Regions from separate parts of the Paraburkholderia sp. XV genome, predicted to be linked through region 1. Evidence: riboswitches for the same ligand, from Rfam matches in the RefSeq annotation. Region 1 holds a riboswitch; each other region holds the start of a gene.
What was found. Region 1 has a riboswitch for glycine ahead of gcvT (glycine cleavage system aminomethyltransferase GcvT). Riboswitches for the same ligand answer to the same signal wherever they lie in the genome.
Positions count from the first base shown of each region.

Region 2: linked by a shared signal. The riboswitch ahead of KFO72_RS06000 (D-amino acid dehydrogenase) and the one ahead of gcvT (glycine cleavage system aminomethyltransferase GcvT) in region 1 are both predicted to bind glycine.
Region 3: linked by a shared signal. The riboswitch ahead of KFO72_RS04080 (D-amino acid dehydrogenase) and the one ahead of gcvT (glycine cleavage system aminomethyltransferase GcvT) in region 1 are both predicted to bind glycine.

Region 1 covers NZ_JAGUUD010000002.1:47,541-57,682, reverse strand. Annotated here, with positions in the region: gene KFO72_RS01500 (alginate lyase family protein) at 1-79, opposite strand, end outside; gene gcvP (aminomethyl-transferring glycine dehydrogenase) at 215-3,145, opposite strand; gene gcvH (glycine cleavage system protein GcvH) at 3,213-3,593, opposite strand; gene gcvT (glycine cleavage system aminomethyltransferase GcvT) at 3,697-4,815, opposite strand; glycine riboswitch at 4,905-5,045, opposite strand; glycine riboswitch at 5,096-5,209, opposite strand; gene KFO72_RS01480 (hypothetical protein) at 5,463-6,278, shown strand; gene KFO72_RS01475 (hypothetical protein) at 6,301-6,660, opposite strand; gene KFO72_RS01470 (oxidoreductase) at 6,757-7,806, opposite strand; gene KFO72_RS01465 (UvrD-helicase domain-containing protein) at 8,144-10,142, shown strand, end outside.
Region 2 covers NZ_JAGUUD010000007.1:54,799-64,940, forward strand. Annotated here, with positions in the region: gene KFO72_RS05950 (porin) at 1-264, shown strand, start outside; gene KFO72_RS05955 (DUF4148 domain-containing protein) at 1,483-1,761, shown strand; gene KFO72_RS05960 (hypothetical protein) at 1,931-2,563, shown strand; gene KFO72_RS05965 (hypothetical protein) at 2,833-3,084, shown strand; partial or broken gene KFO72_RS42430 (IS607 family transposase) at 3,300-3,871, opposite strand; gene KFO72_RS05980 (MarR family winged helix-turn-helix transcriptional regulator) at 4,555-4,986, shown strand; gene KFO72_RS05985 (tautomerase family protein) at 5,163-5,597, shown strand; gene KFO72_RS05990 (MFS transporter) at 5,677-7,302, shown strand; gene KFO72_RS05995 (RidA family protein) at 7,588-8,046, opposite strand; glycine riboswitch at 8,254-8,342, shown strand; gene KFO72_RS06000 (D-amino acid dehydrogenase) at 8,483-9,736, shown strand; gene KFO72_RS06005 (DUF779 domain-containing protein) at 9,760-10,131, shown strand.
Region 3 covers NZ_JAGUUD010000005.1:16,507-26,648, reverse strand. Annotated here, with positions in the region: gene KFO72_RS04110 (HDOD domain-containing protein) at 1-1,076, opposite strand, end outside; gene KFO72_RS04105 (DUF3331 domain-containing protein) at 1,306-1,710, opposite strand; gene KFO72_RS04100 (TetR/AcrR family transcriptional regulator) at 1,856-2,515, shown strand; gene KFO72_RS04095 (hypothetical protein) at 2,573-2,857, opposite strand; gene KFO72_RS04090 (M14 family metallopeptidase) at 3,309-4,682, opposite strand; gene KFO72_RS04085 (trypsin-like peptidase domain-containing protein) at 4,803-6,347, opposite strand; gene KFO72_RS04080 (D-amino acid dehydrogenase) at 6,957-8,180, opposite strand; glycine riboswitch at 8,361-8,451, opposite strand; gene KFO72_RS04075 (LysR family transcriptional regulator) at 8,526-9,467, opposite strand; gene KFO72_RS04070 (porin) at 9,870-10,142, shown strand, end outside.

The DNA of each region.
Region 1 (10,142 bases):
GCGGGAAGGCAGGAGAGGGTTGTTGCGGCGCACGCGTACGGTGTGTCGTTGGTTGCATCATTCGCACCTGTCGCACCATGCGAAACTCCTTCGTTGGGCTGATTCGGTGTGAGATGGTAACGGTTTGACGCGCGGAGTAACAGGACTGCCGGCAGAACCGTGCGCCGGTCGAGATCGGCCGGCGCACGGTTTACACCACTTCAATACTTCGCATTTACTCGTAATCAGCCACAGGCACGCACGAGCAGAACAGGTTGCGATCGCCGTACACGTTGTCGGCGCGGCCAACCGGCGGCCAGTACTTCTTCGCGACAAGCGACGGCAACGGATACGCTGCCGTTTCGCGCGCATAGCCATGCTGCCATTCGTTCGCGACGACGACCGCTGCCGTATGCGGCGCGTGCTTCAGCGGATTGTCTTCGCGATCGCTGCGGCCTTCCTCGACGTCGCGGATTTCGTTGCGAATCGCGATCATCGCTTCGATGAAGCGATCCAGCTCTTCCTTCGATTCCGATTCGGTCGGCTCGACCATCAGCGTGCCCGGCACCGGGAAGCTCATCGTCGGCGCGTGGAAGCCGTAATCCATCAGACGCTTTGCGACATCGTCGACGGAAATGCCGCTCGTTTCCTTGATGGGACGCAGATCCAGAATGCACTCGTGCGCGACCAGTCCGCCCGGGCCCGAATACAGCACCGGGTAATGCGGCGCGAGCTTCTTCGCGACGTAGTTCGCGTTGAGGATTGCGGTTTCGGTGGCAGCCGTCAGATTCTTCGCCCCCATCATCGCGATGTACATCCACGAGATGGGCAGGATCGACGCCGAGCCATACGGCGCAGCGGAGACAGCACCGATGCCGCTTGCGTCGCGCTCATAGCCCGTCGAGGTTTGATTCGGCAGGAACTTGGCCAGATGCGCGCCGACGGCGACAGGGCCGACGCCCGGACCGCCGCCGCCGTGCGGAATGCAGAACGTCTTGTGCAGGTTCAGGTGCGAGACATCGCCGCCGAACTGACCCGGCGCCGCGAGGCCGACCATCGCGTTCATGTTCGCGCCGTCCACATAAACCTGGCCGCCGTGTGCGTGCACGATCTCGCAAACTTCGCGGACGTTCTGCTCGAACACGCCGTGCGTCGACGGATACGTGATCATGATGGCTGCGAGCTTGGCCGAATGCTGTTCGGCCTTCTTCGTCAGGTCTTCGATATCGACGTTACCTTGCGCGTCGCAAGCAACGACGACGACCTGCATGCCCGCCATCTGCGCCGACGCCGGGTTCGTGCCGTGCGCCGAAGCGGGAATCAGGCACACGTTGCGATGACCTTCGCCGCGCGATTCGTGATACGCGTGGATGATCAGCAGACCCGCGTACTCGCCTTGCGAGCCCGCGTTCGGTTGCAGCGACACGGCCGCGTAGCCGGTTGCGGCGACCAGCATCTGTTCGAGCTGATCGATCATTTCGCGGTAGCCGACGGTTTGCTCCGCGGGCGCGAACGGGTGAATCTGGCCGAACTCGGGCCACGTGACGGGCAGCATTTCCGACGTCGCGTTCAGCTTCATCGTGCACGAGCCGAGCGGGATCATCGAGCGGTCGAGCGCGAGATCCTTGTCCGACAGGCTGCGCAGATAGCGCAGCATTTCCGTTTCCGAATGGTGACGGTTGAACACGTGGTGCGTCAGATACGCGCTTTCGCGTTCGAGCGCTGCCGGGAAGGTGTTCGACGCGCCGAGCTTTGCATCGAGTTCGTCGATTTGCGGCACGGCTTCGACGAATGCAGCTTGCGCGAACGCGGCGAGCAGATCGGCGAGATCGGCGCGCGTGGTCGTTTCGTCGAGCGACAGACCGACGCGCGTGTCGCTCACGTGGCGCAGGTTGATGCCCTTCGCCGTCGCGGCGTCGTGCAGTGCTTGCGTGCGCGCGCCCGTTTCGAAGGTGAGCGTGTCGAAGAACGATTCGTTGACGAGCGTATAGCCGAGTTGCTTCGCGCCTTCCGCGAGCAGCGCGGCGATGCGGTTCACGCGTTGGGCGATCATCTTCAGTCCACGTGGGCCGTGATAGACCGCGTACATGCTGGCCATGATCGCGAGCAGCGCCTGCGCCGTGCAGACATTCGACGTCGCCTTTTCGCGGCGGATGTGCTGTTCGCGCGTTTGCAGCGCGAGACGCAGCGCGGGATTGCCTTGTGCATCGACGGTGACGCCGACCAGACGGCCCGGCATCTGACGTTTAAATTCGTCGCGCACGGCGAGATACGCCGCGTGCGGGCCGCCGAAGCCAACCGGCACGCCAAAGCGCTGCGAGTTGCCGACGGCCACGTCCGCGCCCCATTCGCCCGGCGGCGTCAACATGGTCAGCGCGAGCAGGTCGGCGGCGGCGACGACATGGCCGCCCGCTGCGTGGATCGCTTCAGCGAGCGCGCGGTAGTCGTGCACATCGCCGTTCACGCCCGGATATTGCAGCAGCACGCCGAACGCATTCGAGCCCGCCGCATCGGCAGCCGGGCCGACCTTCACTTCGATGCCGACGGGCTTCGCGCGCGTCTTCACGACTTCGATGGTTTGCGGCAGCACGTCGTCTGCCACATAGAAAATGTTCGACTTGGGCTTGCCCACGCGTTGCAGCAGCGTCATCGCTTCGGCGGCGGCCGTCGATTCGTCGAGCAACGACGCGTTCGAAATTGCGAGGCCCGTCAGGTCGACGATCATCTGCTGATAGTTCAGCAGCGCTTCGAGACGGCCCTGCGAGATTTCCGGCTGATACGGCGTGTAGGCCGTGTACCACGCCGGATTCTCGAGCACGTTGCGCAGGATGACGGCAGGCGTGTGCGCGTTGTAGTAGCCCTGGCCGATATACGAGCGGAACACCTGGTTCTTGTCCGCGAGTTCGCGCAGCGCGGCGAGCGCTTCGGCTTCGCTCTTCGGCTGGGCGAAGGGGCCGAGCGGCAGCGCGTCCTGGCGGCGAATCGCCTTCGGAATCACCGCGTCCATCAACGCGGCGCGCGATGCAAAGCCGAGGGCTTCGAGCATCGACTGCTGATCGGCCGTGTCCGGGCCGATGTGCCGTTCGGCGAAGGCGTCATGCACTTCGAGCGCGGCGAGCGAGAGAGGAGTGCGGTTCATCAGACGATCCGGGTGTTCGAGCTTCATGGAATGTTCCTGCTGGCGCGGCTTGCGTCTGTCATTGCGAACGCCGCGCCGGTCGTGAGTAAGTGGCTTATTCGCCGATCGACTTGCCGTACGCGGCGGCGTCCATCAGACGGTCTTCCGACGCGCCCGCTGCCGGCTTGATCTTGAACAGCCAGTTGTCGTACGGCGCGCTGTTCACGGCGTCGGGCGTATCGGCGACGTTCTGGTTCGCCTCGATGATCTCGCCCGAAACCGGTGCGTAGATATCGGAGGCGGCCTTCACCGATTCGATGACGGCGACGGTATCGCCTGCCGAGACGGTCTGGCCCAGCTGCTGCACTTCGAAGAAGACGATGTCGCCGAGTGCTTCCTGCGCGTGGTCGGTGATGCCGACCGTCAGCGTGCCGTCCGCCTCGGTGCGGACCCATTCGTGCGATTCGGTGTATTTCAGATCGGCCGGGATGCTCATCGGATGCTCCTATGCGGTAATTCGGTTGATTTAAATGGTGGGACGCACGCGACGTTTTCGTGTCTGTCCGGTGTCTGTCTCGTGACGCTCATCGTGTGACCGATCAGCCGACGAGCACTTTGCCGTTGCGCACGAATGGCAGTTTAACCACGCTGGCGGGAAGTGCCTTGTCACGGATCTGAACGTGGACGACATCGCCCGGCTGCACGCCCTTCGGCACGCGCGCAAACGCAATCGATTCCTGCATGGTCGGCGAGAACGTGCCGCTGGTGATTTCGCCGTCGCCTTGAGGCGTGACGACCTTCTGATGCGCGCGCAGCACGCCCGCTGCCTTGCCGTTGTCCTTGTGCAGGATCAGGCCGACAAACGACGACTTCGAACCGTCCGCTTCGAGCTTCGCGCGGCCGATGAAATCGCGCGGCGCGGACAGGTCGACCGTCCATGCGAGGCCGGCGTCGAGGGGTGACACGTTGTCGTCCATGTCCTGGCCGTACAGGTTCATGCCGGCTTCGAGGCGCAGCGTGTCGCGCGCGCCGAGACCGGCCGGGCGCACGCCCTGTGCCTGCAGCGCGTTCCACAGCGCTTCGACGTGATCGGCGGGAACGATGATTTCGAAACCGTCTTCGCCCGTGTAGCCGGTGCGCGCGACGGTAAGTTCGCCAAACGGCGTATCGGTGACGCGCGCGGCGTTGAACGGCTTGAGGGCTTCGCTGGCGGCGCGCGCGTGGGGCACGGTCGCCCAGACTTTTTCGCGCGCATTCGGGCCTTGCACGGCGACGATTGCGTAGTCGCGGCGCGGCTTGATGGTCAGGCCGAAGCCTTGTTCGTCATTGAGCTTGTTGAACCACGCGACGTCTTTCTCGGCCGTACCGGCATTCACGACGACGCGGAAATGATCTTCGCCGAAGTAATAGACGATCAGATCGTCGATCACGCCGCCTTCGGGGTTGAGCAGACAGGAGTAGAGCGCCTTGCCCGGGGTTTGCAGCTTGCCGACGTTGTTCGCCAGCGCGTGCTCGAAGAACGCGCGCACACGCTCGCCCGTGAAATCGACGACGCACATGTGGGATACGTCGAACATGCCGGCGTCGGTGCGCACGGCGCGATGTTCTTCGATCTGCGAGCCGTAGTTGACGGGCATGTCCCACCCGCCGAAATCGACCATGCGGGCATTGAGCGCACGGTGCGTGGCGTGGAGCGGGGTGTGTTTGAGTTCGGTCATCGGGGCCTCGGGGCGTCGCTAAACAGGAAAGGCCATGCGGCGAAACCCCTCGCGGCCTGATCCCATCTCGGGCCAACGAGCGATAACTGCATGCCCCCTCTGTCCTCGATACCTGAGAGATTGCGCTGCCGTCAGCGAGTGCTGATGGGCTGGCGCGCGCCCCTTCGGTGGGCAGCCTGCGCGTGCGGGTTAGTGCACGGGCGCTACTGCCGCTCTCCAGAGTGCGAAAAACGGGCGCTCATTCGAATGAGGTCGTGATGACCGGATGACGAGCGGGTTTTTCGACGCGGTCGGTCCTTTTGCCTGAGAGTTTGCGGGTGTGCCCCTTCGGCGGCGCTGGCTGCTGGGCGTTCTGAAAACGACAGCGGACGGCGCGCTCTCCCGACGCGTGCGGCGAATGTACGCGAGGGCCGGAGGGATGTCAAATCGGGGCGAGGGACCTTTTGGGAAGGCGGCTCGGCGGGCGGCGCAACCCCTCGCACAGTCAAAAAAACCCGGGCTGCGCGTTGCGGTCTGACATGGGGCGCGATCGACCGAACTGGTGCCGGATCTACCGGCTGATCGAGTAATTGGCTTGCCGGATTGCCCCGGATACTTGCAAAACGGCTGCATGCGGCCACTCGTGTCCACCCATCACCATCCAATCGATGACCAAGGCGCACATTTACCAGATCTACTATTCGGATCAGACGCGCAGCGGCCTGGACGAAGGTTTCATTCCGCTCGACAACGTCGGACAGCGGCCCGACTGGCGCGAGTACTGGCCAATCCGCCGCTTTCTGCAAGAGCAGACGCTGGACGACACGGCATTCTACGGTTTCCTGTCGCCCAAGTTCGCCGTCAAGACGAATCTCGAAGCAAGCGACGTTCATGCGTTTCTTGCCACGGTACCGGAATCGACGGATATCGTGTCGTTCTCACCCTTCTTCGATGCGGGTGCATTGTTTACGAACGTCTTTCTACAGGGCGCGCAGGGACATCCGAACGCATGGGGGCCGTTCGATGAAATCGTGCGACTGTTAAAGCCGGGCATCGAACTGAGCACGCTCATCATGGATTCGTCGAACAGCGTGTATTGCAACTACTTCGTCGCGAAGCCGCGCTTCTGGCGGCACTGGCTGGGCCAGGCGGAGATCGTGTTCGGGATCGCGGAATCGAACAGTACACCGCTCGGCAAGGCGCTCAACGCGTCGGGCCGCCACGCAATGGGCGATACGCCCGTGAAAACGTTCCTGATAGAGCGGCTCGTATCGTTGTTGCTCGCAACCGAGAAGCACTGGCAGGTGGCATCGTTCAATCCCCTACAACTGCCGCTGGTGTATCCGGGTTCAGGAAAGGTCGCGCAGGAACTCGTGATGCTGGATGCACTCAAGCGCGCTGCCGTCGGAAGCGGACGCGCCGAGTACATGACCGTGTGGTCTCAGTTGCGCGAGCGCGTCGTGGCCACGATAACGGGGCCCTGATCCCGCTCGCGCCGAAGTGCGATCAGCGGTTGATGGCCGCCGACGCCGTGTCCAGTTCCTGATTCAGCACGCGCTGCTCGTCGCCCGTGAGGCCGCCGCCGTGCTGTCCGGCCATGTCGTGCGCTTCGTGGCGGATCGTGTCGAGCCGGCGGTGCAGCGCGGCGCCGTCGGGCGGCGGAAAGTGACCCTGATTCACGCGCGCATCGATGCTGCGGCCCATGTTGTCGATGCGGCCGTCGACCTGTTCGAGGCGATGCACGGCCATTTCATGTGGATTCGGCGCGCGAGACGGCTCGGCGAGCTGCTGCGACGGGGAGACCACGCACGCGGCGAGCGACGAAACCAACGCGAAACAGCCCAGCGCGCGGACGATATGCTGCATATTCCTTCCTTTCTTTCTGTTTGATCCACATGGATGCGGGAGGGCCACGAAGGCCCATACCTGACGGGTGGCAGCGAAATCGCCGCCCCCCGACTGCTACGCCTCGCGCCTGAACGCCAGCCTCGCCCCTTCCTTCTCACTGCGATCCGCCAGTTCGATGATGGCCATCACGTCCACCGCGTCAGCCGCGCTGACCGGGAACGGCGCGCCATCACGAATCGACGCCGCCAGCGCGCGGTAGAACTCGACGTACGCGCCGTCGCGCGTCGGCAGTTCGCGCTGCACTTCCTGTTCGCCTTCGAGCACGCGCAACGTGCCAGCGTCATTGCCGCCGCCGAAACCGGCGTCGCCCGGACGCAAGCCCGCCTTCAGCTGATCTTCCTGCGTGTCCAGTCCGTATTTCACATAACTGCCGCGCGTGCCGTGGATCGTATAACGCGGCGCGACGATCGCCGTCAGCGCGCTAGCGTGCAGCACCACCTCGTGATTCGCGTAGCCAAGCAGCAGATGCACGTAGTCCGGCGCGCTCGCGTTGTCGCGATACGCCTTCACCGTTGCATAGACCGTTTCGGGCGCGCCGAACAGCGTCAACGCCTGGTCGATCAGGTGCGGGCCGAGATCGAACAGCAGGCCGCCGCCACGCGATGCTTCTTCGCGCCAGCGTTGCCGGATGCCCGGTCGAAAGCGGTCGAAGTGCGATTCGAAATGCGTGATGCGGCCGAGTTCGCCGCTCGCGATCAGTTCGCGCACGGTCATGAAGTCGCCGTCCCAGCGACGGTTGTGGAACGGCGCGAATACCAGCCCCTTGCTTTGCGCGAGATCCGCGAGCGTGCGGGCATCGGCGGCGGAGAGCGTGACGGGTTTGTCGACGACGACATGCTTGCCCGCTTCGAGCGTGCGGCGCGCAAGGTCGAAGTGCGTGTCGTTCGGTGTCGCGATGACGACGCATTCGATGTCCGGCAGCGCGAGCAGCGCGTCGATATCGGCGACGATCGTTGCGTTCGGATAATCGGCGCGCGCCTTGTCCGGCTGGCCCGTGGCGATCGCGGCGACGCTCGCCCGCGAGCAGTGTTCGATCACCGGCGCGTGAAATGTGGCGCCGGCAAAGCCGTAGCCCATCAAGCCAATTCTCAGCGATGAAGACATGCGTGTTCCCTGCAAAACCGGCGCGCCGCGGGGGCGGCGCACAACGTCGCAATTTTGGCATAGCTGCGCAGCGCATCGTGGCGCATCGGGCGGCGCGCGCCGGGAGGATGCCGTCCGAAAGGTATAAGCCGAGGCATCGGAAAGGGCATTCGTGTTAACATCGCGGTTCTCACGCGAACGGCAAAAAGCGCATGGAATCAATTGCGTGGCGCATCGGCGGCGGGTTGGCGGCGCGCCGCGCGGCCACCTGATCCGACGCGTCGCAAGCGCCGTCGCGCTGGATGTTCTCGGGCCGTTCGTAACGAAGCGCCCTCAATCCCTTACTCATCCACACACGATGTCCGCAGGCCTGAATTCCGCCCAAAGCGAAGCGGTGCGCTATCTCGACGGTCCGTGTCTCGTGCTCGCGGGCGCGGGCAGCGGCAAGACGCGCGTGATCACGCAGAAGATCGCGCATCTGATCGAAAACAAGGGCTTCGAGCCGCGCCATATCGCCGCCGTCACCTTCACGAACAAGGCCGCTGCGGAAATGCGCGAGCGCGTGAGCAAGCTGCTCGAAGGCAAGACGCTCACGACGCCCGGCAAGGAAGGCCGCAAGGTGCCCGTCAACCAGCTGACGGTGTCCACGTTTCATTCGCTCGGCGTGCAGATTCTGCGTCAGGAGGCGGAGCACGTCGGCCTGAAGCCGCAGTTCTCGATCATGGATTCCGACGACTGCTTCGGCATGATCCAGGAGCAGGTTGGCTCGACGGACAAGGGCTTCATCCGCAAGATCCAGACGATCATCTCGCTGTGGAAGAACGGCCTCATCATGCCGGACGAAGCAATGGCGATCGCCTCGAATGAAGACGAGCATCAGGCGGCGATCGTCTATCGCAACTACGTCGCGACGCTGCACGCCTATCAGGCCGTCGATTTCGACGATCTGATCCGCCTGCCCGCCGAGCTGTTCAAGAACAACGAGCAGGTGCGCGACCGCTGGCAGAACAAGCTGCGCTATCTGCTGATCGACGAGTATCAGGACACCAACGCGTGTCAGTACGAGCTGGTGAAATTGCTGGCCGGGCCGCGCGCCGCGTTCACGGCCGTCGGCGACGACGATCAGGCCATCTACGGTTGGCGCGGCGCGACGCTCGAAAACCTCGCGCAGCTCGGCAAGGATTTTCCGAAGCTGCACGTCATCAAGCTCGAGCAGAACTACCGCTCGACGGTCCGCATCCTCACGGCCGCGAACAACGTGATCGCGAACAATCCGAAGTTGTTCGAGAAGAAGCTGTGGTCCGAACACGGCATGGGCGACTCGATCACCGTCACCGGGTGCAACGACGAGGAGCATGAAGCGGAGTCGGTCGTGTTCCGGCTGTCGGCGCACAAGTTCGAGCGACGCGCGCAGTTTCGCGATTACGCGATCCTCTATCGCGGCAACTTCCAGGCGCGCATCTTCGAACAGGTGTTGCGCCGCGAGCGGATTCCGTATGTGCTGTCGGGTGGCCAGTCGTTCTTCGACAAGGCCGAGATCAAGGACATTTGCGCGTACCTGCGCCTGATCGCCAATGCCGACGACGATCCCGCGTTCATCCGCGCGATCACGACGCCGCGCCGGGGCGTCGGCAATACCACGCTCGAAGCGCTCGGCGCGTTCGCGGGGCAGGCAAAGGTGTCGCTGTTCGAGGCCGTCTACATGGGCGGCATCGAGGCGCGATTGTCGGCGCGCCAGGTCGAGCCGTTGCGCGTGTTCTGCGATTTCATGCAGCGTCTGCGAGACCGGGCCGACAAGGATGCGGCGACGTCCGTGCTCGACGACATGATGGAAGCGATCCACTACGAAGCCTATCTGTACGACGCATTCGACGAGCGCCAGGCTCAGTCGAAATGGCAAAACGTGCTGGAGTTCCTGGAGTGGCTGAAGCGCAAGGGCACGAAGCCTGAGCCGGCAGCGGGCGCGGAGCAGACCGGCTACGACAACGCCGATGGTCTGGCCGACACTGGCAAGAATCTGCTCGGACTGATTCAGACGGTTGCGTTGATGTCGATGCTCGAAGGCAAGGACGAAGACCCCGATGCGGTGCGGTTGTCGACGGTGCATGCGTCGAAGGGGCTGGAATATCCGCATGTATTTCTGGTTGGCGTCGAGGAGGGCATCATGCCGCATCGCGGCGGCACGGAAGACGACGGCCCGATCGACGACGAGCGCATCGAGGAAGAGCGGCGGCTGATGTATGTCGCGATCACGCGTGCGCAGCGCAGCTTGCATCTGAACTGGTGCAAGAAGCGCAAGCGGGCGCGTGAGACGGTGGTGTGCGAGCCGTCGCGGTTTATCCCCGAGATGGGTCTCG
Region 2 (10,142 bases), on a different contig from region 1:
TACAACGTGACCCCGGTATTGGCGCTCATTGGTGCCTACACATTCACTGATGCTCGCCTCGCAGGCGTGAGTCCGAAATACAATCAGGTTAGCTTGCGTACCGATTATTCGCTATCCAAGCGAACAGACGTTTACCTTGAAGGGGTATATCAACATGTCGGTGGAACCGGCAACTCCGGCATCACAGCTGACATTACGGGACTTTCTGCATCGTCGACGAACAGCCAAGTGGCAGCGACCATTGGCTTAAGAACGCGCTTTTAATCGAGAATCTTAGCGAAGCTTGCCATCAGTTTGAAGTTGGCAACTTCGTTATTGGGCCCCGACCCGCGAGTGTCAACGGCTGCGCCTGGCTAAAGGCCTCGTGCTTGAGCGGTCTCGCGGGCCAGTCGCCGGTTGGCGCTGCGGATCGCGATGGTGCATACGCGGGCGGGCGCGCACGCTGATGAGCACTGGTTGAATTGCACCGCGCTCAATACAAAGCTTCGCGCCTAGCATGTGATGTCGCGCGGCGGTAATGTTTTGCGCACGGATTCGGTAGGTATCCACGAAGCCTATGTTAATCCCGTCTTTGCTGCGGCGGCCGGTCGACGCATGTCATCAATGGTCTAATTGCCGCGTCTTGGTTTTAAGCGTTGCATCTGCCCACGCCGGCGCATCGTTAAGAGAAAAGTCGTCTCCTTTTAAATCGGTTACCGCCGCCACAAATTAACGATTTAACCCGGTCATGGGCGTTATGCTTATTCAGGCAGATCTCCGTCACGGTTACTCCGCCCAACATCAGTTAGTGTCGGAAGCCATCCGGCAATCAAACTCCCGCGGGAGAGCGTCAACGCGGTGCAGCGATCGTGGCGATCGGCGCTTTCACGCGATCGCTGTGACGAGGGGAGTTGTTCGGATTCTTGCATCACCGTGATGCCTTTACATCGCTTGGGATCAGGAAAGTCTTCCGACAACCTGAACCCATTGACAGCAGTTCTATTAGAGGGTCACGAATCTTCGATGGCGTTCGCGAACGGCTCGGAATATCGATAGTTTCAGTAGCGCGAAGCGCATTGGAGTCGGTCACAAGACGGTGTCTTTGTCTTTAAACGTCAGAAAAGAGCGCTTCGCGTCGAGCGAACCGAATCCGGGCTAGCGTCATGGCACATCGGTTTGATGGCGGCCGTGGAACGAGAGACGCGTAAGGATGGCATGAGATTAGCTGGAAAACTGGAACGTTTGAAGCATTTTCATGCCGAGTATGCTGGCGACAAACGAACCTTTCGTCGTTACTTCGCGCAATGCGCTACTTCCGCTTTCCAGACCTGCGGTGCTTATTGACTTGCCGAACAGGGTTGGTTTCGATAGCAGGCAGTACCCTGGCGAATTTTTATATGCGTTGGATAACAACATTGTAATCAGCCAGTAACTGCAGGGTTAGCTCTTCTTCCTAGAACTGTTGCGTGGAGTTAGCCACAACTCTTCTCAAGGAGCGATACGATGAAATTTCCCTTTTTGGTCGCCGTCACGGTACTCGGCTTGATCTCCGGTGCTAACGCATTCGCACAAGCTTCCCCGGATGGACTTACGCGAGCTCAGGTTCATGCGCAATTGCTTGACGCTGAGGCTGATGGGTTGCTTCCCGTTCCAAAGAACGACTATCCGCCTTCCGCTCAAACCATCGCACGCAATAAGGAGTTGTATGCAACCGATAACTTGATGGTGCACAAATCTGTCCATGCAGATTCGGGTCGCAGGGGTAACGGTAGTCCCTGCTGAGGGGCACGGCGTTACCGCCGAAGCCAGTGGTAGCTGCACTCCGTCGCGGCGAGCCGCGACGGGTGGCGAGCCAGCGCTCGCGCACCATGTCTCTGTACGCTGCATGAACGCTGCGCCAGGCAGCCACACGCGAATCTCCGCTTTTCCTTGCAGGTAGCTCGAGGGCGTGATGACCACCCCGCACCGGTACGCTTACAGCCGTGCCGGCGCGTGGCAGGCGTTCAGTCAACTTCTGTCCGCGACGGGCAATCACGCCCGCTGCGGCAGCATGCACACTCCAGCCTCGTCGCGCTGCGTACTTCACCGCACCGATGGTCGACGTATAGGCCGGGTCAATCAGAATCAGTTCGACACCTGCCCGGAAGCACTTCGCTTCAAGCAGCAGCCGGTATTTTGCGTAGAGCCGCCCCGAGAGCGTCCGCGCTCCTTTCGGGCTGAGCTGCGCCATCGTCCTCTTTTTCGCTGCGAAATCGAGATCCTCTGCGACGACGGGCTTCAGTTCAACCCTCGCCCACGCCACCGCCGCCGACAGCGCATCGGAGAGCACGGCCTCACGCTGGCCCGAGGTGGCATCTTCACGGAGCAAGCAAAATCGCTTCGTGCGCAGCAGGTTCCCAAACGGGTCGGTCTCGGTGACGGCCAGGTGGTCGACGTTGAAATCCAGTCCAACCGCGCCGTGCTGCACGTCCAGCGTGACCCTTCGGGCGGGAGCGTGATCGAACGACACAAAGGCGCGCCAGTGACGCCCGTCCCAGTGCAGACGCCAGGTCAGGGCGATATTCGCGTCCAGTGCCTCGTTTAGCGCCACACGGTCGTGATTGAATGTCACGTCGCAGACGATGAGGTATTTGCGCTCGCATTTCTTACGCAGGCAGTCCGGCACCCGCACCTTGAGCTGGTAATGATCGTCGTCAAGTTTGCGCAGCTGGCACAGCTGGTTACCCGCCGTCTCGTCCTTCGAGCCGACGAAGAAGACCTGATGTGAGCGGCTGTCCTGCTAGGCGCCCAGCCACGCATCATGCCAGTGCGAGGCGATGCTGCTGGCCGAACAGCTTGCGAGTGCCAAAGCAGATGCCTTGCACATTGGCCGCGAGCCGACGCTCGACCCTGGCCCTGACGCGCCTGCAGGCGCGTCAGGGCCAGCCCGTTGCGATGGGTGGTGTGGCGAAGCTTCGCTTCGCGTGGCGGGCGCATGCGCAGCCGGTCAGCGTCAATATCAGCGAGGCGCGCCTGTCGCGTATCGAGCTGGCGCTGCTGGCGGCGTATTGCCTTGAGCAGTTCCTTGCGTTCCGTGTCCAGCAGCTCACGCGTGCCATCGAGTAGCCCCTGCAGGTCGATCGCTATCGCGTTGCACATCCGGGCGGAAATGCCGTGTTCGCGGCAGAACGCCGTCTTGTGCGACTTCGCCTTGCCGCCGTTCGCTGCGATGCGCGCGTACAGCTTGCGTTTCATCGTGCCGTCGTAAAGTGCGGCCATCGCGTCGAGCGTCTGGATGTCGCGGGACGGCAGGCAGAGCCGTGTTTGCGTGGTCGACTGCATCAGACGGCCAGCGCCCGCAGGTTCTTGCGGCGGCGCGAACCGTACAGGCGGGACGAAAAGACCGTCAGGATTTCGACGAGGTCTTCGGTGAGCTGCTGTTCGCGACTGGCATCCGGGGTGGCATCCAGAACTCCGACTTCGACGCGAAAGAATTCGCAAATGCGAAATAGCAGCTCGCTGCCAAAGCGCAACAGCCGGTCTTTCGTCACCAGCACAAGCCGGGCGACGCGTCCACGAAGGATTTCCTGCAATAATCGCTGCAGCCCCTTCTTGCGGTAATTCAACCCGCTGCCCAGGTCGGAAATGACTTCGATATCAGCAAAGCCAGCCTCAATACAGTGCTTCAGCAGCCGCGAGGCCTGCGTCTAGAAACACGGGCGTAACAGATCGTCTTTCCGGTTGCAGCAGGCTCACCACCGGCTACGCTCTGCACGGCATCATGCTGGTAGCGCCGATGCCCGCCGACAGTCCGGCAAGTCGGCAACAACAGCCCTTGCCGATGCCAGCGCCGCAATGTGCCAACCGCAACACCCAGCTGTGCTGCTGTTTCACCAATCGATAACAGTCGCATGAGATATCCCCCGTGATATCTCATAAAGCAAACCGTTTTTAAACGCGGTGATCAGGTTTGTGCGGACTCGACAGTTACTGCTGGAAACCCGCGTATCCGTTGGCAGTTTGATGCTGAATTAAAAGCGAATCGGCCGAAGGCAACACATACGGCAAGATATATGCACGCCGATGCTCCCGAGATATTGGTTGACCATGCAAATGGATCGCGTGGAGAGCGCACCACTGAACCGCTCGCCGCCGACGGTCGAGATCTTCCGAGACGCCATGTGCTCATCGAACGGGGAGGGCAGTCCCGGCGATATCTGGACGGTAGCTGACGCAGAATCCACATATGGTGTTCGTGATAGCGCCAGGTCGACATGACGCAAATCCCTGGTGTTGGGCGTCCTGTTGTCGGACAGATCCTCATGCATGTCGGGACAGGACCGCCGCCATATCAGCAGGCAGGGATGCGTCCAATCTGACCTACGTGAACGCCCAGTCAATTTCGACGATTCGACCCCTAGTGCGAGCGGTCACCTATAGGTTGCTTTGTGCGCTGGCCGCGCTGCCGCAACACCTAGGAGGCGTGGGCGGCCTAACGCAAAGGGGCGTTGACTTTTTGGTAAATTCGGGGTATGGTAAATGTATATACATTTATTGGCACTCGTTCGGCTACCGCAAAGGCCAACTGCAAATCGTATGTTCACCGATTGCTACTGCACTCAGTTCAGACGTTCTGCAAACGCTTTGACTAGCGTTTATGACGAAGCGTTGAGGCCCATTGGCCTCAAAATCACCCAATTTTCTCTGCTTCGCGCTCTTGAGAGGCTCGGTTCTGCGACGTTCAGCGAGGTAGCAACAGAGGCGGCTCTGGACAGAACTACGATCTCACGTAACCTGAATATTCTGATAAGTGCGGGGTGGGTGGAAGTTACTCCGGATACAGATGCGCGCTATAAACTCGCAAGCCTGAGCAAAGAGGGTGTGAAAAAACTGCGAAGCGCCGAACCCTATTGGCGAGTCGCGCAGGCGAAAGTCGAGGCCGAAGTGCAGCGGTTCATGAGGGGCCCGGCAAATACGCGTCTGCTGGAGGCGCTGGAGTCTCTGCAGCAGGTCAGTCCCCGCTTTTAGCGTAAAGAAGGGTAAACACCCGTACGAAAGCTGATTTGCATTGGATAAGATGTATCTACATCTATACATCTTCGCTAAAATAGTTGTATCTACATCTTTTTATGTACCTTCATCGTCTGCTTTTCTAGCGGTCAGATACGTTTAAGTATTCGGGTCATTTTTGCACGGAGAGTTTCATGCCTACCTACGTAGTGTCTGCGGCCACGGGCCGTCTCACGAAAGAAATGAAGCAGAAAATCGCGCACGGTATTACCCGGTCACATAGTAATGCAACGGGGGCGCAGAGTTTTTTTGCTCAGGTCATCTTTCAGGAGATTCAGCAAGGGGATCACTTTCTCGGGGGGAGTCCGTTGAAGTCTGAACTGATCTTCATTCACGGCCACATTCGGGCCGGAAGGACTGCCGCGCAGAAGCGACAACTTCTCGAAGACATTTCCCAAGTAGTCGTTGAGGCTGCTGATACACAAGGCCGCTCCGTGTGGGTGTACGTATCTGATCTGCTTCCCTCGCAGATGGTCGAATATGGCAAGGTCTTGCCGGAGCCGGGAGCTGAAGCGCAATGGCTTGAGTCGATGTCCGAAGAGGACCGTCGTTATCTGCTGGGAATCTAGTGCGTAATCTACATAAGTGAATGGGCGAATCGGAGGGGGCGTGAGTACATCGATATACACCGAACAACCATCGAAAGGGATGAGACGCGAGGAACGAAAGATCGTGTTCGCGTCTTCGCTAGGCGCTGTTTTCGAATGGTACGACTTCTACTTGTACGGGTCGTTGGCCGCTATTGTTGGGAAGCAGTTCTTCTCCGGCGTCAATGAGACGGCATCGTTTATCTTTGCGTTATTGGCTTTTGCAGCGGGATTTGCCGTCCGACCATTTGGGGCGCTGGTATTTGGTAGATTGGGGGACCTTGTTGGACGAAAATATACGTTCTTGATCACCATCTTGTTGATGGGGGCATCGACGTTTATTGTTGGCATCCTGCCAAGCTACGCGACGATTGGTATCACAGCGCCTATCGCGTTGATTGTACTTCGCTTGATTCAAGGGCTTGCGCTCGGAGGGGAATATGGCGGTGCTGCCACATATGTCGCCGAGCACGCACCCGCTGGTAAGCGGGGTGCATTTACGTCGTGGATTCAGACGACTGCGACACTTGGGTTTTTCCTTTCTCTCTTGGTCGTATTGGGCGTAAGGCTGACGTTGGGCGAATCGAGCTTTGCCGACTGGGGGTGGCGAATTCCGTTCATCTTCTCAATAGTTCTGGTTTCCATGTCGGTCTGGATTCGGCTCAGTCTTCATGAGTCACCGGTATTCCTAAAGATGAAGGCTGAGAATGCGACCTCCAAAGCCCCGATTAAGGAAGCTTTCGGACAATGGTCGAATGTCAGGCTCGTTCTGATCGCGCTTTTCGGTCTGGTAGCAGGGCAGTCTGTAATCTGGTATGCGGGTCAATTCTACGCTCTGTTTTTTCTGACCCAGACGTTGAAGGTGGAGTCAGTTACGGCGAACCTGCTGGTTGCAGGTGCTTTGGTTATCGGCACACCCTTGATTGTCCTGTTCGGATCGCTTTCGGATCGAATCGGGCGGCGGCCGGTCATGCTCACCGGATTCCTGCTTGCGGTGCTTCTCTATTTTCCGCTATTCCATGGTTTGGCACGCTATGCAAATCCTGCTCTCGCCGAGGCGCAGCAGCGCGCGCCCGTGGTCGTGGTTGCGGATCCGGCGACATGTTCGTTTCAATTTAATCCGGTTGGCACGTCTGAGTTTGTGAACTCCTGTGATATCGCCAAGTCCTTCCTTGCCAAGGCGTCCGTTAGCTACAAGAATCAAGCTGCACCAGCAGGTACCGTCGCTTCTGTGCGAGTCGGCGATCAAGTTATTTCAAGCTTCGAAGGGGCGACCCTGAGTCCGGTCGAGCGCAAGGCGAAGCTTAAGGAGTTTAATGGAGCGCTAGGCAGGCAGATAAGCGCGGTGGGATATCCGACCAGAGCCGATCTGAGTCAGATCAACTATCCAATGGTTATGTTGATGCTAACAGGCTTGGTGTTTCTCGTCGCCATGGTGTACGGTCCGATCGCAGCAACATTGGTCGAGCTTTTTCCGACGCGGATCCGATACACCGCGATGTCTCTGCCGTATCACATCGGCAATGGCTGGTTTGGAGGTTTCCTGCCAACGACTGCGTTTGCGCTTGTCGCCGCTACCGGGAACATCTACGCAGGCATCTGGTATCCAGTGTCGATCGCAGCGGTCTCATTCGTCGTCGGTCTGCTATTTCTCCCAGAAACGAAAAGTCGCAATATTGAAGCATAAAGGGAAAGGGCGGCCGGGTTTGGCGGAATATGCCTCGCTACGCTTGGGTTGCCTGAGTACCAGTATGGGATCAGGTATACGTGCTTTTCTCAATCTTGAGGGCCGTAATGAACCGTCCTGAATAGCGGACAGATACTCTCTCGTCGCATCCCCCGCAGCCAGGCCGCGAGGGATGCGACAACGTGCGGTGTAATCCGCGTTGTGTGCGTTGGTAGAGTAAGGCGGTCGTTGAGGTTTCGACCTCGCGGTATTAGGGATTGGCACCCGAAGTGCGCCAATCTTCTTTCAGCTCAATTTGAATACGCTATCGATCTCGACCGCGATACCCATGGGAAGGGTATACACGCCGATCGCGGTTCGAGCCGGCAGCGGTTGGCCTTCAAAGACACTAGACAAAACATCGCAAGCACCATTGGCGACTGCCGGATGCTGTTCGAAGTCGCTTGTCGTTCGCGAATACACGGTGAGCCGGATGCAGCGGCTTATCTTTCCGAGACCAATCGCTTCATCGAGGCATGCAAGTGTCATTAGCATGGTTTGTCGAGCTGCGAAAGCCGCCTGCTCGACATCAATCGAGTCGCCGACTATCCCTTTAATTAGCTTTCCATCCAAAAAGCCGGCCATCCCGGATACGTAGATCAGTCCGTCCGCTTGGCTCACATTTGCATAGGCTCCAAACGGTTTGACTGCGTTAGGAAGTGTGAGATTCGCTTTCCTAAGTCTTGATTCGATGAGTTGATCCATAGTGTCTTGAGAATGGTTTCGTTAGTATGCAATGAAGTTGTGGCGTGCGTGAAGGTCGCACCTTTTACCTTATATGCAACATTTATAAGAAGTCAAGAATTAAGAGATGGGCTCTGGATGTTTCGCATTTCTACGCTTCATACAATCGATAGAACTGAGAAAGCATTTGCTTAGGATTTTTGTGTGGGGTAGGGTGTAGGGGTTCGAACATGCTGTGCGGAAGAGATCGCATTTTGGCGACGCCGACGGAGCAACCGCCCCGGAAACTCTCAGGCAAAAAGGACTGCACAACGCGAACATCTGGAGAGTGATGCCTAGCGCATCCACCGAAGGGGAACTTCTCTGATATAGGGGAAGTGAAGCTCTCAGGTACATGGACAGATGGGGCCTGGACGCCAGTTTTCTGGCGAACACTAAACCATCTGGATATATGACCATGCCGAAAGTCGCTGTGATCGGTGCCGGTATCACCGGCGTCACGACTGCCTACGCCCTCGCCACGCGGGGATTCAACGTTACCGTTTTTGACCGTCATCGTTACGCGGCCATGGAAACATCGTTCGCGAACGGGGGGCAGCTGTCCGCGAGTAACGCTGAAGTCTGGAACAGTAGTGCTACGGTGCTAAAGGGGCTTAAGTGGATGCTCACGAAGGAGGCTCCATTGCTTCTAAATCCGTCGCCTTCGTACCATAAGTATTCGTGGATGGCCGAATTCCTGAAGCAGATCCCGCGTTACGAAGCGAACACTGTGGAGACGGTGCGCATCGCACTACAAGCGCGAGAACACCTGTTCGAGATCGCGAAGAAAGAGAATATTTCTTTCGATCTCGAGCGGCGTGGGATTCTGCACTTCTATGCGGATCGAAAGGGCTTTGACGCGGCGTCCAAGGTAAATAGGCTCCTGCAAGCGGGAGGATTAGACCGTGAAGCCGTATCGGCAAGTGAGATACGCAAAATCGAACCAACTCTACACGGCGATTTTTATGGTGGTTTCTACACACCGTCGGACTCGACCGGAGACATACACAAGTTCACGAGAGGTCTTGCAGACGCGTGTGAACGCCACGGCGTCCGATTCCGGTTCGACTCAAATGTGCAGAATATCACTCCTCTATCCGCGGGAGGCCTTCGGGTTGTGTCAGCGACCCCCGATCAAGAGCAGGTCGATGAGTTCGACCAAATTGTGATCTGCGCAGGTGTGGGGAGCCGTGGATTCGCGGCGATACTGGGTGACCATGTCAATGTTTATCCGGTGAAGGGGTACTCAATTTCGGTCTATCTTGATGACGAGGAGAGCAGGGCTGCAGCGCCTTGGGTAAGCCTTCTGGATGATGCAGCAAAGATTGTGACTAGCCGCTTGGGGGCCGATCGCTTTCGGATCGCTGGGACGGCCGAGATCAATGGCGTAAATCGTGACATCCGTGCTGACCGAGTCGCCCCACTCATCGCGTGGGCGCGAAAGCATTTCCCTGAGATGTCGACTTCCCGAGTCGTGCCATGGGCCGGCTTACGGCCGATGCTGCCCAACATGTTGCCGCGTGTAGGACGAGGCAAGATTCCGGGTGTCTTTTACAATACAGGTCATGGACATTTGGGGTGGACGCTTTCAGCCGCAACTGCGTATACCGTGGCTTCTCTCATGAGCCCAGTTATTCACGATGCCGCGCGCACGGCGACGAAAGTAGCTTGATCTGCTAAACCAAGGAGTATGAGATGTCAGAAATTCCTCAACGAGTGACGGCGACCTTAGAAGCAATTAAGCTCATTCGGGAACTGAGCAAGAGACACGGGAGGTTGATGTTTCATCAGTCGGGCGGTTGTTGTGACGGAAGTGCGCCGATGTGTTTGCAAGAAGGTGAGCTTATAGTCGGCGACTCAGACGTTCGTCTGGGAGAGATCGAGGGCGTGTCGTTTTATATGGGGAAAGCGCAGTACGAGTCGTGGAAGCATACCCAGGTCATCATCGACGCCATACCCGGGAACGGCGGAATGTTCTCCTTGGAGCGGGCGTCCGGTCTACGGTTCCTGACACGATCGCGGCTTTTCTCTGAGGCGGAACTCGAAGCACTCGGAATCGTCCGATAGCTGCAAGGGTC
Region 3 (10,142 bases), on a different contig from region 1:
TGGCGCACGAACACGAGCGTGCGCGACATCGACAGGCCCGCCAGAATGGTTTCGGAAGCCAGTGTCAGCACGGGCAAAAGTGCCTTGCTCGACGGCAGCGCGCGCAAGTCTTCGAGACCGGCCGAAAGACGCGCCTGCGCGGACTTCCCGGTGCGCACGATCGCATCGGCATGCGCGCGCAACTCGGAGATCTCCTGCATCAGCCCTTCGTTGCTTTCTTCGTCGACCAACGCGGCGCTCAGCGCGTCGAGCCGGGCCGCATCGATCCTGAGCGCGTCGCTATAGAGGCTCGCGAGTTCGGCGAGGCCGCGCTCCAGCTCGTCGCCCGCCGCCTGGGTGACGAGCACGTTGGCGACTTCCGTCGAATAGCTGTTGACGGCCCGCAGCCAGCGCACATGCTCCGAGAGCGGCTCGTCCGATGCCGAGCCGATGGCCTGCATGCCCGCCGAAATCGTTTCCGGCAGACGCCAGCGGCGCGCCGCCTCGCTGCCGATGTCCTCGAAGCTCACGCCGAGCAGCTGCGCGCAGGCGTCGCTGTCGTCGATCTGGTCGGTCACCGCCGTGCGGCGCAGCCGGTCCCATTCGCTTTCCAGATAGAACGCCACCAGCAGCCGGCCGACCTGACGCATCAGCGCGCACACCACGGCTTCTTCCGCGACGCGCAGATCGACGCCTTCCGTGATGCGCCGCGCAACCGTTCCGCATAGCAGCGCACGGTTCAGTTCGAGCTTCGCGTCGATACGGTGCGGCGCGCTGTGATGAAAGTGATCGACGATCTTCATCCCGACCACGAGATGGCCGACGGTGTCCATGCCGAGGACCATGAGCGCGCGGGTCACCGTCGTGATGTTGCCGCCGAACGCGACATACATGGCGGAATTGGCGAGCCGCAGCACCTTTTGCGTGAGGCCGACATCCGAAAGCACGACCTGCACGAGCGACGTGAAGTCCAGATCGTCGTTATTCATCGCCGACACGGTGGTGCGCAACGCCTGCGAGAGCATCGGGAAATCCCCGCGCTCGCTCATGCGGGCCCACAGTTTTTCCAGCAGTTCGGACTTGACGACGGGGGACATCTGATGGTGATGGAGGACAGATACGTTGAAAGGCAACCACAGTACCCGTGATTAAAACACAACCCGTCGTCCGTCACTGTGCCGGCAAGCCTCGAAGAGCCTGCAAACCGTCGGCCTGTTGCGTGATTGCGCATCGATTGCGCATTATTTCGAAGCCTTACCGTGTCTCCATTGCGCGACATTCCGCGCGCTCCGGGCGCCACAGGCGGCGTTCGGCGCCATGTGGGCCTCAGATATCGACACCCGAGGCGACGATCATCGCGCCCGCGTTCCCCGGCGGTGTGCCGTTCGCGCGCGGACAGTAGACGGTTTCGCCCGCCCTGATGGAGCGGCCCGTCAGCACGCATTGTCCGGCCCGGCGCGCGATGTTCACGCGCCATGTCTGATAGCCGTAATGGCCCGTGCGCGCGTCGCACCATGAAACCGTCAGCGTCTGCGCGGTCGGCTTGTCGAGCACGCGCACGGTCGGCTCGCTGCGCCCGTCCCAGCATGCGGCTGGGCGCGCGCTGCGCCGCGCCGGACGCGGTGGGCGCGGGGTTTTGGCAGGTTCCGGCGTGACCTCGAAATTGCCGATCGCCACGACAGTCCGGCGCCAGACATCGGCAAGCTCTTCGTTCCGTATGCGCTCTGACATGATTAATTCAACACGTGATGAATATCGAGATCGTAGCGTCGCGGGGCGCGCGTGTCAAACGCATGCGCCGCCAGGACCACTGCGGCTCGCGTCCGGACGCTCGGTTAAACTCACGCCTGACGGGACGATCGGCAGACTCATTCGAATGAAAGATGTGATGGCAGCGGCAGAACCCCAAAAGGACAAGAAGCGTGCGCGCGGACGCCCGGCATCGGGTGTGTCGGTCGGGCCGGACGCGATCCTGCGCAATGCGCGCAAGAGTTTCGGCAAACGGGGATTCGAGGCAACGAGCGTGCGCGAGATCGCACGCGATTCAGGCGTCGATGCGGCGCTCGTCGCGCATCATTTCGGCTCGAAAGAGACACTTTGGCTGGCCGTCGTCGAACAGATCGCCGGGCAGATGGCGCCGATGATCGACGCGACGTCGGCGTTGCGGACCGCGTCGCTGGGCGCGAGAGCGCGGGTGGAAACGGCGGTGGCCAGATTCATCGACGAGGTGTTCGACGACCCCGACGTGGGCATTTTCTTTTCGACGGCGGCGACGGAAGAAGGCGAGCGGCTCAATGTGCTGATCGAGCGGCTGGTGCGCCCTTATCACGACGCGATGGTGCCGCTCTTCGCCGACGCGGCGCGGCAAGACGAACTGAAGGTCAAGGACCCGGAGCTGATGTTTTTCATGCTGCTGAACGCGATCAGCAAGACGGTCGCCTACAGCCATCTGATGCTGGCGTTTTCGCCGCTGCCGCAGCATGAGAAGAAGTTCAAGCGAATGGTGCTGGAGACGGCGCTGGGCATGCTTGCCTGATCGATCCGCACGGCTTCGCGACGACCTTGACGCACGGCAAATCGAAGCAGGTGGCGTTCAGACGGCGGCCGCGCGGCGCGCCTGATACAGCATTTCCCGTTCGAGCAGATCGAGCAGCGCGATGACCCGCTGCCGTTGGGTCGCCACCAGATCGTAAGTCTGCGCCAGCTTGCGCAGCCGCTTCGCCCAGTATTCGTAGTCGAGCTTCGACACGTCGTCCGTGTCCGTCCGGCGAACCACGTACTGAACCATCCTCTCCAGATGCTCCAGCTCCACGTCCGCCAGGCTCGCTGAGCGCAGCGTCCCGACACCCGCCGGCGTTTCCACTCCTGTTACCGCCATGTTGGCCCCCGATCGTCACCCGTCGCTGCCCGGCACGCGGCGCCCGGCTGTCCCCGGCGACAGCGGAGCGGCGTCATCGCGTCCACGGTGCCGTCGATCTCCATGACGCACCGCCACGCGACCTGTCCGGCTCTTTTCGGATAACGATAGCGCCGCTTTCCCGCACGGCTTTACCGTGCGTCTCAGTTGCGCGCGGAAGCGGTGGAAATCCGGCGCCGCGTTGCTTTCGGTCCAGGCAGGACAACGCGCATCGCAAACGATTGCGCCAGCTACGAAGTCCGCTCGACTGCGAACTTTCGATACGACGCGAAGCGCGTATCGCCATGCAGCGCGGAAAAGACCTCGATCTGATGCAACGGGCCCAACGGACCTGTGACGATGTCGTGCGCGGCGAGGTCGTCCAGCGTGGCCGGGATACCGCGCTCCGAAGTGCTTTGAAACGGCAGCGCCGTCACTTCGCTGCAATGCAAAAAGCCAGCAGCCCCGCTGTCACCTCGTCGATGATCTGCTTCATCTCGGCATATGGCGGATGGAACGGCGTGGGATTGTCGGGGCTGCCCCATTCGATCGTGTAGGAAAACACCTTCGCCTTCTTCGCGTCGACGATATGACGGCTGAATGCGTAGTCGTCGGACGTGCCCGCCGTCGGATACAGGCTCATCGACTGCTCCGTCTTGTACACGCGGCCGCGCGACGCCTTGATCGCGTCGCGCATTTCGTTGGCGAGATCGACGGCGATCTTCTTGTCCGCCGTCGCGATGTACTCGCGATACGCCTTGTCGTTGGCAATGCCGCGCTTGCCGTCGTAGGCGGCATTCTGGAAGTTCATGTCGGGATGGCCGCTCTGGTTCTCGTCGTCGCCCCAGTTGTACAGAATGTCTTCCGAATAGCTGTGCAGATCGACGAAATAACGGATGTTCGGGTAGGTGTCGAACATCCACACGGCGTTCTTCGTTTCCGGCTCCGATTCGGCGGCAGGACCGATATACACCTCGTAGTCGCAGGGATCGGTGGAATTGGCGATCGGACTTTCCGGATCGAAATACTGCGGGAAATTCCACAGAAAGTTGTAGTTGCGGTTGATATCGACGCCGCAGCATTGCGGCTTGACATGCCCCGGCGGCGCGCGCCGGCGGTTCTTGCGCCACATCGACTCGGTCGACATGCTGTAGTGGCGGCCATCGGGATTCGCTTGCGGAAACACGAACAGGTCTTTGCTTTCGACCACGTGCTTGATGTCCGCCGCCTTGAACGTGCGGCTGCCGATCTTGACCGGTTTGTGCGTGGTGTACGCGTTGGCGAGCAGTTGCACGAAATGGATCAGGATATCCGGGCTGCCCCATTCGCGCGCGTGCACGCCGCCGAGGAAATAGATGCCGGGGCGCCCCGCCGCGTCGCCTTTGCCGATCTTCAGCGCGTGGCAACTGCGCTTTTCCCAGGTTGGGTGAGGCAGCTTGATCAGCTTCGTGAATGCATCGTTGGGCGCGGCGCTTGCGGCGGCGAGCGCCGCCTCGATTTGGCCGACATCGAGATAGCCGGTGCCCGCCGCGACTGACAGCGCTTCCAGCGCATGCGGCGCGGCCAGTTGCGCGCGCGTTTCCGCCTGGCGCACCTTGCCTTGCGCCTCGGCATCCTCCAGCCGCTCGACCTGGTAGCCGTCCGCTTCGAGCGCCTTGATCTGCGCATTGGTCGCGTGCGCGTCGACGCGATAGCCGCCGTGCACTTTCCCGACCGTATGGCGCGCGACCGTGACCTTGTACTTCGTCACGAGATCGGCCAGTGCCGCCTGATCCTTTCCTGTGATGCGCGCGTGGTAGCGGGACATGTTCGCTCTCCGGTCAGACGGCCTGGTCCACACGGCCCAGCCCCAGATGGCCTAGCCGTTCTAACCGAAGAACGGCGGACGCGGCGCACATTTCAATCGCCGCGCCGCAGCGCTTGCGCTTCACTTCAGATCGACAGTCACGAAACTGCGCGCGTGATTACGCTGGATCAGCAGTGCCGCCTTCTTGCCCGCCTTCGCCGCCAGCGCCGCCAGTTCATCCTGCGATGCAACCAGCGTGCCGTTCAGCGACAACACCACATCGCCCGGCTTGATACCGGCAGGACCCGCCGCGCCCGACACATCCTCGACCATCAGGCCTTCGGCCAGCCCGGTGGTGCGCCGTTCGTCGTCCGTCAGCGGATGCATGCTCAGACCGAGATGATCCAGCGGACCGACATCGCTCACACCCGTGCTCGCGTATTGCGCCGACGCCGCCAGGTTGACCATGATCGTCACCTGCTTGCGATTACGAATCAGCTTCACGGGGACTTTCGAGCCCGTCTGCGGCAGCGCATCCGGGTCGGCGAGATCCGCGGCGTGCTCGACGGGCTTGTCGGCGATCTGCACGATCACGTCGCCGGGCTTCAGCTTGCTCGTGGCGGCGGGACTGCCGGGCTCGACGGCGATCACCAGCGCGCCCGCCGCGCGCGGCAGACCGAACGCGCCGGCGAGTCCCGGATCGACGTCCTGCACCTGCATGCCGAACGCGCCGTGGGCACCGTCTGCATCTTGAGACTTCGACTGCGCCTGCAACTGTGCGCGCACCTTGTTCGCCATCGCAATCGGGATGGCAAAAGTCAGACTCTGGAAACGATCGCCGTCGGCATAGACCTGGACGTGTATGCCGACCACTTCCCCCGCGCGATTGAAAACCGGGCCGCCCGAGTTGTCGGGATTCAACGCGCCGTTGGTCTGGAAGAACGGAAACGTCGTGCCATCGGACAGCGTGCGCGACGTCGCGCTGACAATGCCCGCCGTCACCGTGTTCTGATAGCTGTCCGGTGAGCCGATCGTCAGCACCTGTTCGCCGACGCGCACACGCGTCGAATCGCCGAGCTTGACGACGGGCAGCTTCGTCGCTTCGATCTGGATCACAGCGACATCGCTTGGCCCATCGACGGCGACGACTTTTGCCTTGAACTCGCGCCGGTCGGTCAGGCGCACCGTCACGTCATCGGAGCCGTCGACGACATGCGCCGTCGTCAGTATCAGTCCGTTGGGACTGACGATGAAACCCGAGCCCACGCCCGACATCGCACGCGGCGAACTACTCTGCCCGTCCTGCAACTGCGGCATGGCCTGCCGGAAGAACGCGAACAGCGGGTCGTCACCGTCGATCGCTTCGGAGCTCGCGCCCGAAGCGGCCGCAGGCGCCGCGGCCGGCGCTGGCGGCGTTGGCGCTGCCAGCGGCTTTTCCGGCAGGATCGCGCGGATGTTCACGACGGCGGGCCCGTAACGCTCGACGATCGCCGGGAAGTCGAGCGGGGCGTTCGCATTCGCGGGCGCCGTTCGTTTCTCTTTCACTGGCGCGGACGCAGGCGACGGCGCGGAAGCAGCCGCAGCATGCGGTGCGATCGCTTCGGCGTTGGCGTGGGGGTATCCGGCGAGGCAGGCCGTTGTCACGGCGGTGCATAACCAGGTGCGGGATAGAGTCGAGTGAAACACAGCGCACCTCCGTGGCGTTCGTTATGCCTGGCACTGTGAAGACATTATTTCGTGCGTCGCAGCCGGCGACTGTGACATAGCACACCGAAGAGTCCGAAAAGAAACAGAGCCCATCCGGCCGACGCAAACCATGTCGCATGACGATCCACCCGCAAGCGCAGACGGATGCGATCGACCCTTGATGTCTGTCCGGGTGGATCGAGATCGACGTGAGATTCAGTTGCATGTTTGCCCGCAATGGACAATCCAGGACGCGAACGGTTGACCCGTTCGTCCTGATTCATTTATAGAGAGCGGGCAGCAAAATTGCAGCGAGTACAAATCCTGGCGTGCGTCGCTGGCACTGCTGCCGGTACGCTGATAGTCCGAACTGATAGTCCGCGCTGATGGTCCGCGCTGATAGCTCGATACGCGTCAGCGGCTACGCCGCCGTGACGCGATTACTGTCGCGCAAAACGCGTCATTCATTCGTGACGGTTCCGCGTCGATGAAGCGGGCAGCCAGACGCTCGCGGCTACGCATGCTCGCAAACGCTCACGCACGTTGCTTCGCGTTTCGACTTCGAAAGTCCTGGCCGCCCGCCTGCGCGGATCGTCCGCTACGCGCCGGTTATACCGACGACGCCGACAATGCCTGCGCGACACCCTCCGCCGTCGCCGCCGACAGCGTCCATCCGAGATGACCGTGACCTGTGTTGTAGAACACGCCACGGCGCTTGCCGCGTCCAACCTTCGGCAGCATGCCCGGCAACATCGGACGCAGCCCCGCCCACGGCACGACACGCGCTGTCGATACGCCGGGAAAATGCTCACGCGTCCAGCGCACGAGCGGCTCGATGCGGTCCGAACGGATATCGCGATTCAGGCCGTTCAGTTCCGCCGTGCCCGCGACGCGAAAGCGGTCCGCGCCAAGCCGGCTGGTGACGATCTTCGCGCTGTCGTCGAGCAGGCTGACCCACGGCGCGTGCTGCTGGCTCTTCGCATCGTCGAGACACACGGTGATCGAATAGCCCTTTACGGGGTACACGTTCACATGATCGCCGACCATCGCCGCGAACGCGCGGCTGCCGACTCCCGCGCAGATCACGAGGCTGTCGAACGCCGCCGCATCGCGCTGCCCTTGCGTTTGGCTCGCGACGACGAGCCGCCCGGTGCTTTCCTCGTGAATCGACTGCACCGCCGTGTCGTAGCGAAACTCGACGCCGTGCCGCGCACATGCGTCGGCGAGACCGCGCGTGAACTTGTGGATGTCGCCCGTCGAATCCGACGGCGTGAAAAAGCCGCCGTAGAACTCGCCGTGCAGCGCGGGCTCGATTGAACGGATTTCTTCCGGCGTGACGGCGCGCCGCTCCAGGCCGCCTTCGCGCAGCAGCGCATTGACCTTCAGCGCGGACTCGTACTCCTTGCGCGTCGCGTAGAAATGCAGGATGCCGCGCCGTTCGAGATCGAAGTCGATGCCTTCCCGCGCTGCAATACCGAACAGATGCTCGCGCGCGGCAATCGCGAGGCGCACGGTCTCGATCGTGTTCGCGCGGTAGTGCGGAATCTGCCGCATGAACTCGCCGATCCAGCTGTACTTGTGCCAGTCGGGACGCGGATTCATCAGCAGCGGCGCGTCGCGCCTGAACATCCAGCGCAGACCCTTGATGAGGGTCGCGCGGCTGTTCCAGACCTCGGCGTTGCTCGCCGACAGTTGCCCGCCGTTGGCAAACGAGGTTTCCATCGCCGCGTAGCGGTGACGCTCGAAAACAGTGACGCGATAGCCGCGTTGCGCAAGGGCGTAAGCGGTCGTGACGCCGGTAATCCCGGCGCCGATGATGGCGATTCGTGACATGACATGGTCCAGTGTTCGTTGAGCATCGCCGGCCGCGCTTCGTGCTGTCGCTTCTTGCTGCTGCACGCAGCAGCCGGCGCCGATGCCCCATCTGTCCATGTACCTGAGAGTTTCGCCCGCGCGCCGCGAACGGCGGGGGCTCCCCTTCGGTGGGCGCGCACGGCGCCGCTCTCCAGATGTTCCAGCTGCACGGTCCTTTTGCCTGAGAGTTTCCGGGGCGGTTGCTCCGTCGGCGTCGTCCGCTGGGGACGATCTCTCCCGTGCTGCGTTGTGGAACAGTGCGACCTTACCGAAGCCAAAAGAAGCTGGCAAGCCCCTCTTCCGGACGACCTTGCGCCGGACGGCTCAGCTCGATGTCAAGTCGGCTCGCGGCGCACCCGGCGCGAAACCTCTCCGGAAGTATTCGATCGTGAAGTCCACGAAGGTGCGCACTTTCGCCGACACATGCCGGCGGCCGGGATAGACGAGCGACATTTCCTTGAGACCGTTGGTCACCCGATACTGTTCGAGCACGCGCAGCAACGCGCCGTTCGCAATGTCGCCGATGACGTAGTCTTCGGGCAGGATGGCGAGGCCCATGTCGGCGAGCACCAGTTGCCGAAGCATGATCATGCTGTTCACCCTGCACACCGAGTCGAGATTCAAGGTCCGCTCGTGACCGTCGGCGCTCGCGAATGACCACTCGGTTCCGTGCATGTCTCGCGAAGGCGCGAGGAAGCTGTGCGAGGCAAGGTCTTCGAGCGAGGCCGGCGCGCCGTGCCGGTCGATATAGCCGGCGGACGCGACGACGGCGGGCCGCACCGACAGCAACGGACGCTTCACCAGGGTGCTGCCATTCACCTGCCACGACGCGACGATGCCGACGTCGAACCCATCTTCGACGAGATCGACGGAATGATGCAGCAGCGTGAGGTCCAGCTTCACCTTCGGATGACGCATCCGGTAGCGGTGCAGCAAAGGCGCCAGCGTCGCCAGTGAAAACGAGGCCGCCGCCGCGACCTTGAGCGTGCCCGTGGGCTCGCCCGCCTCTTCTGTCACGGCCGACTCCATCGAATCCAGCAACTCCAGCAGTTGCTGGCACCCTCTCGCATAAGCGCGGCCCGCTTCCGTCAACGACACGCTGCGCGTCGTGCGATTGACGAGACGCGCATTGAGATGCGCCTCCAGCAGCGCCACATAGCGCGTCACGACCGCATTGGAAAGATTGAGACTCGAAGCGGCTCGACTGAACGAGTTGTTCTCGGCGACTCTTAAGAAAATTCGTATTGCCTGCAACTTATTCAGCATGAGCAACAGAAATAAAACAGATTAGACATATATATCAACATTAAATCACCAAATCCATTCAGCGATACAGCCTAAATCACCGCAAATACGATTATCACCCATGTAAACGAGCAACGTAGCAATGTCACAACACAAAATCAAATCCGCGCCATTTTCAAACTAAATATCGAGATGGTTTTCATCAGAAAAAACATCTTCTTATCATTAAAAATCGGATTTATTTTGAGTTCCTAAAAAATAGTTTTTAATTATTAAACATAACGAAACATCAACTCAGACTCTATAGTGCGCTTTGCGTGATCGACGCATGCCGCGAGTTTTCAACGCTACTTGCCGCGGCTATCTCGAACACGGAGCACAGCACATTCATTCAAGTCGCCAGGCTTAGTACGGAACACGAATATGAAAAAAACCACATTGATTTTCGCGGCTGCTTCGGCGGCCTTCGCGGGTGCGGCGCACGCGCAGAGCAGCGTCACGCTGTATGGCCTCGTCGACGCGGGCCTGACTTACGTGAGCAACGAGGCCACGCGCAATTCGCCCATGACGCCGGGCGGGCTGACCGACGGGAAGGCAACCGTCGGCATGACGAGCGGCAACGTGCAGCAAAGCCGCTGGGGCATGCGCGGCGTGGAAGACCTGGGCGGCGGGCTGAAGGCCGTCTTCAACCTCGAA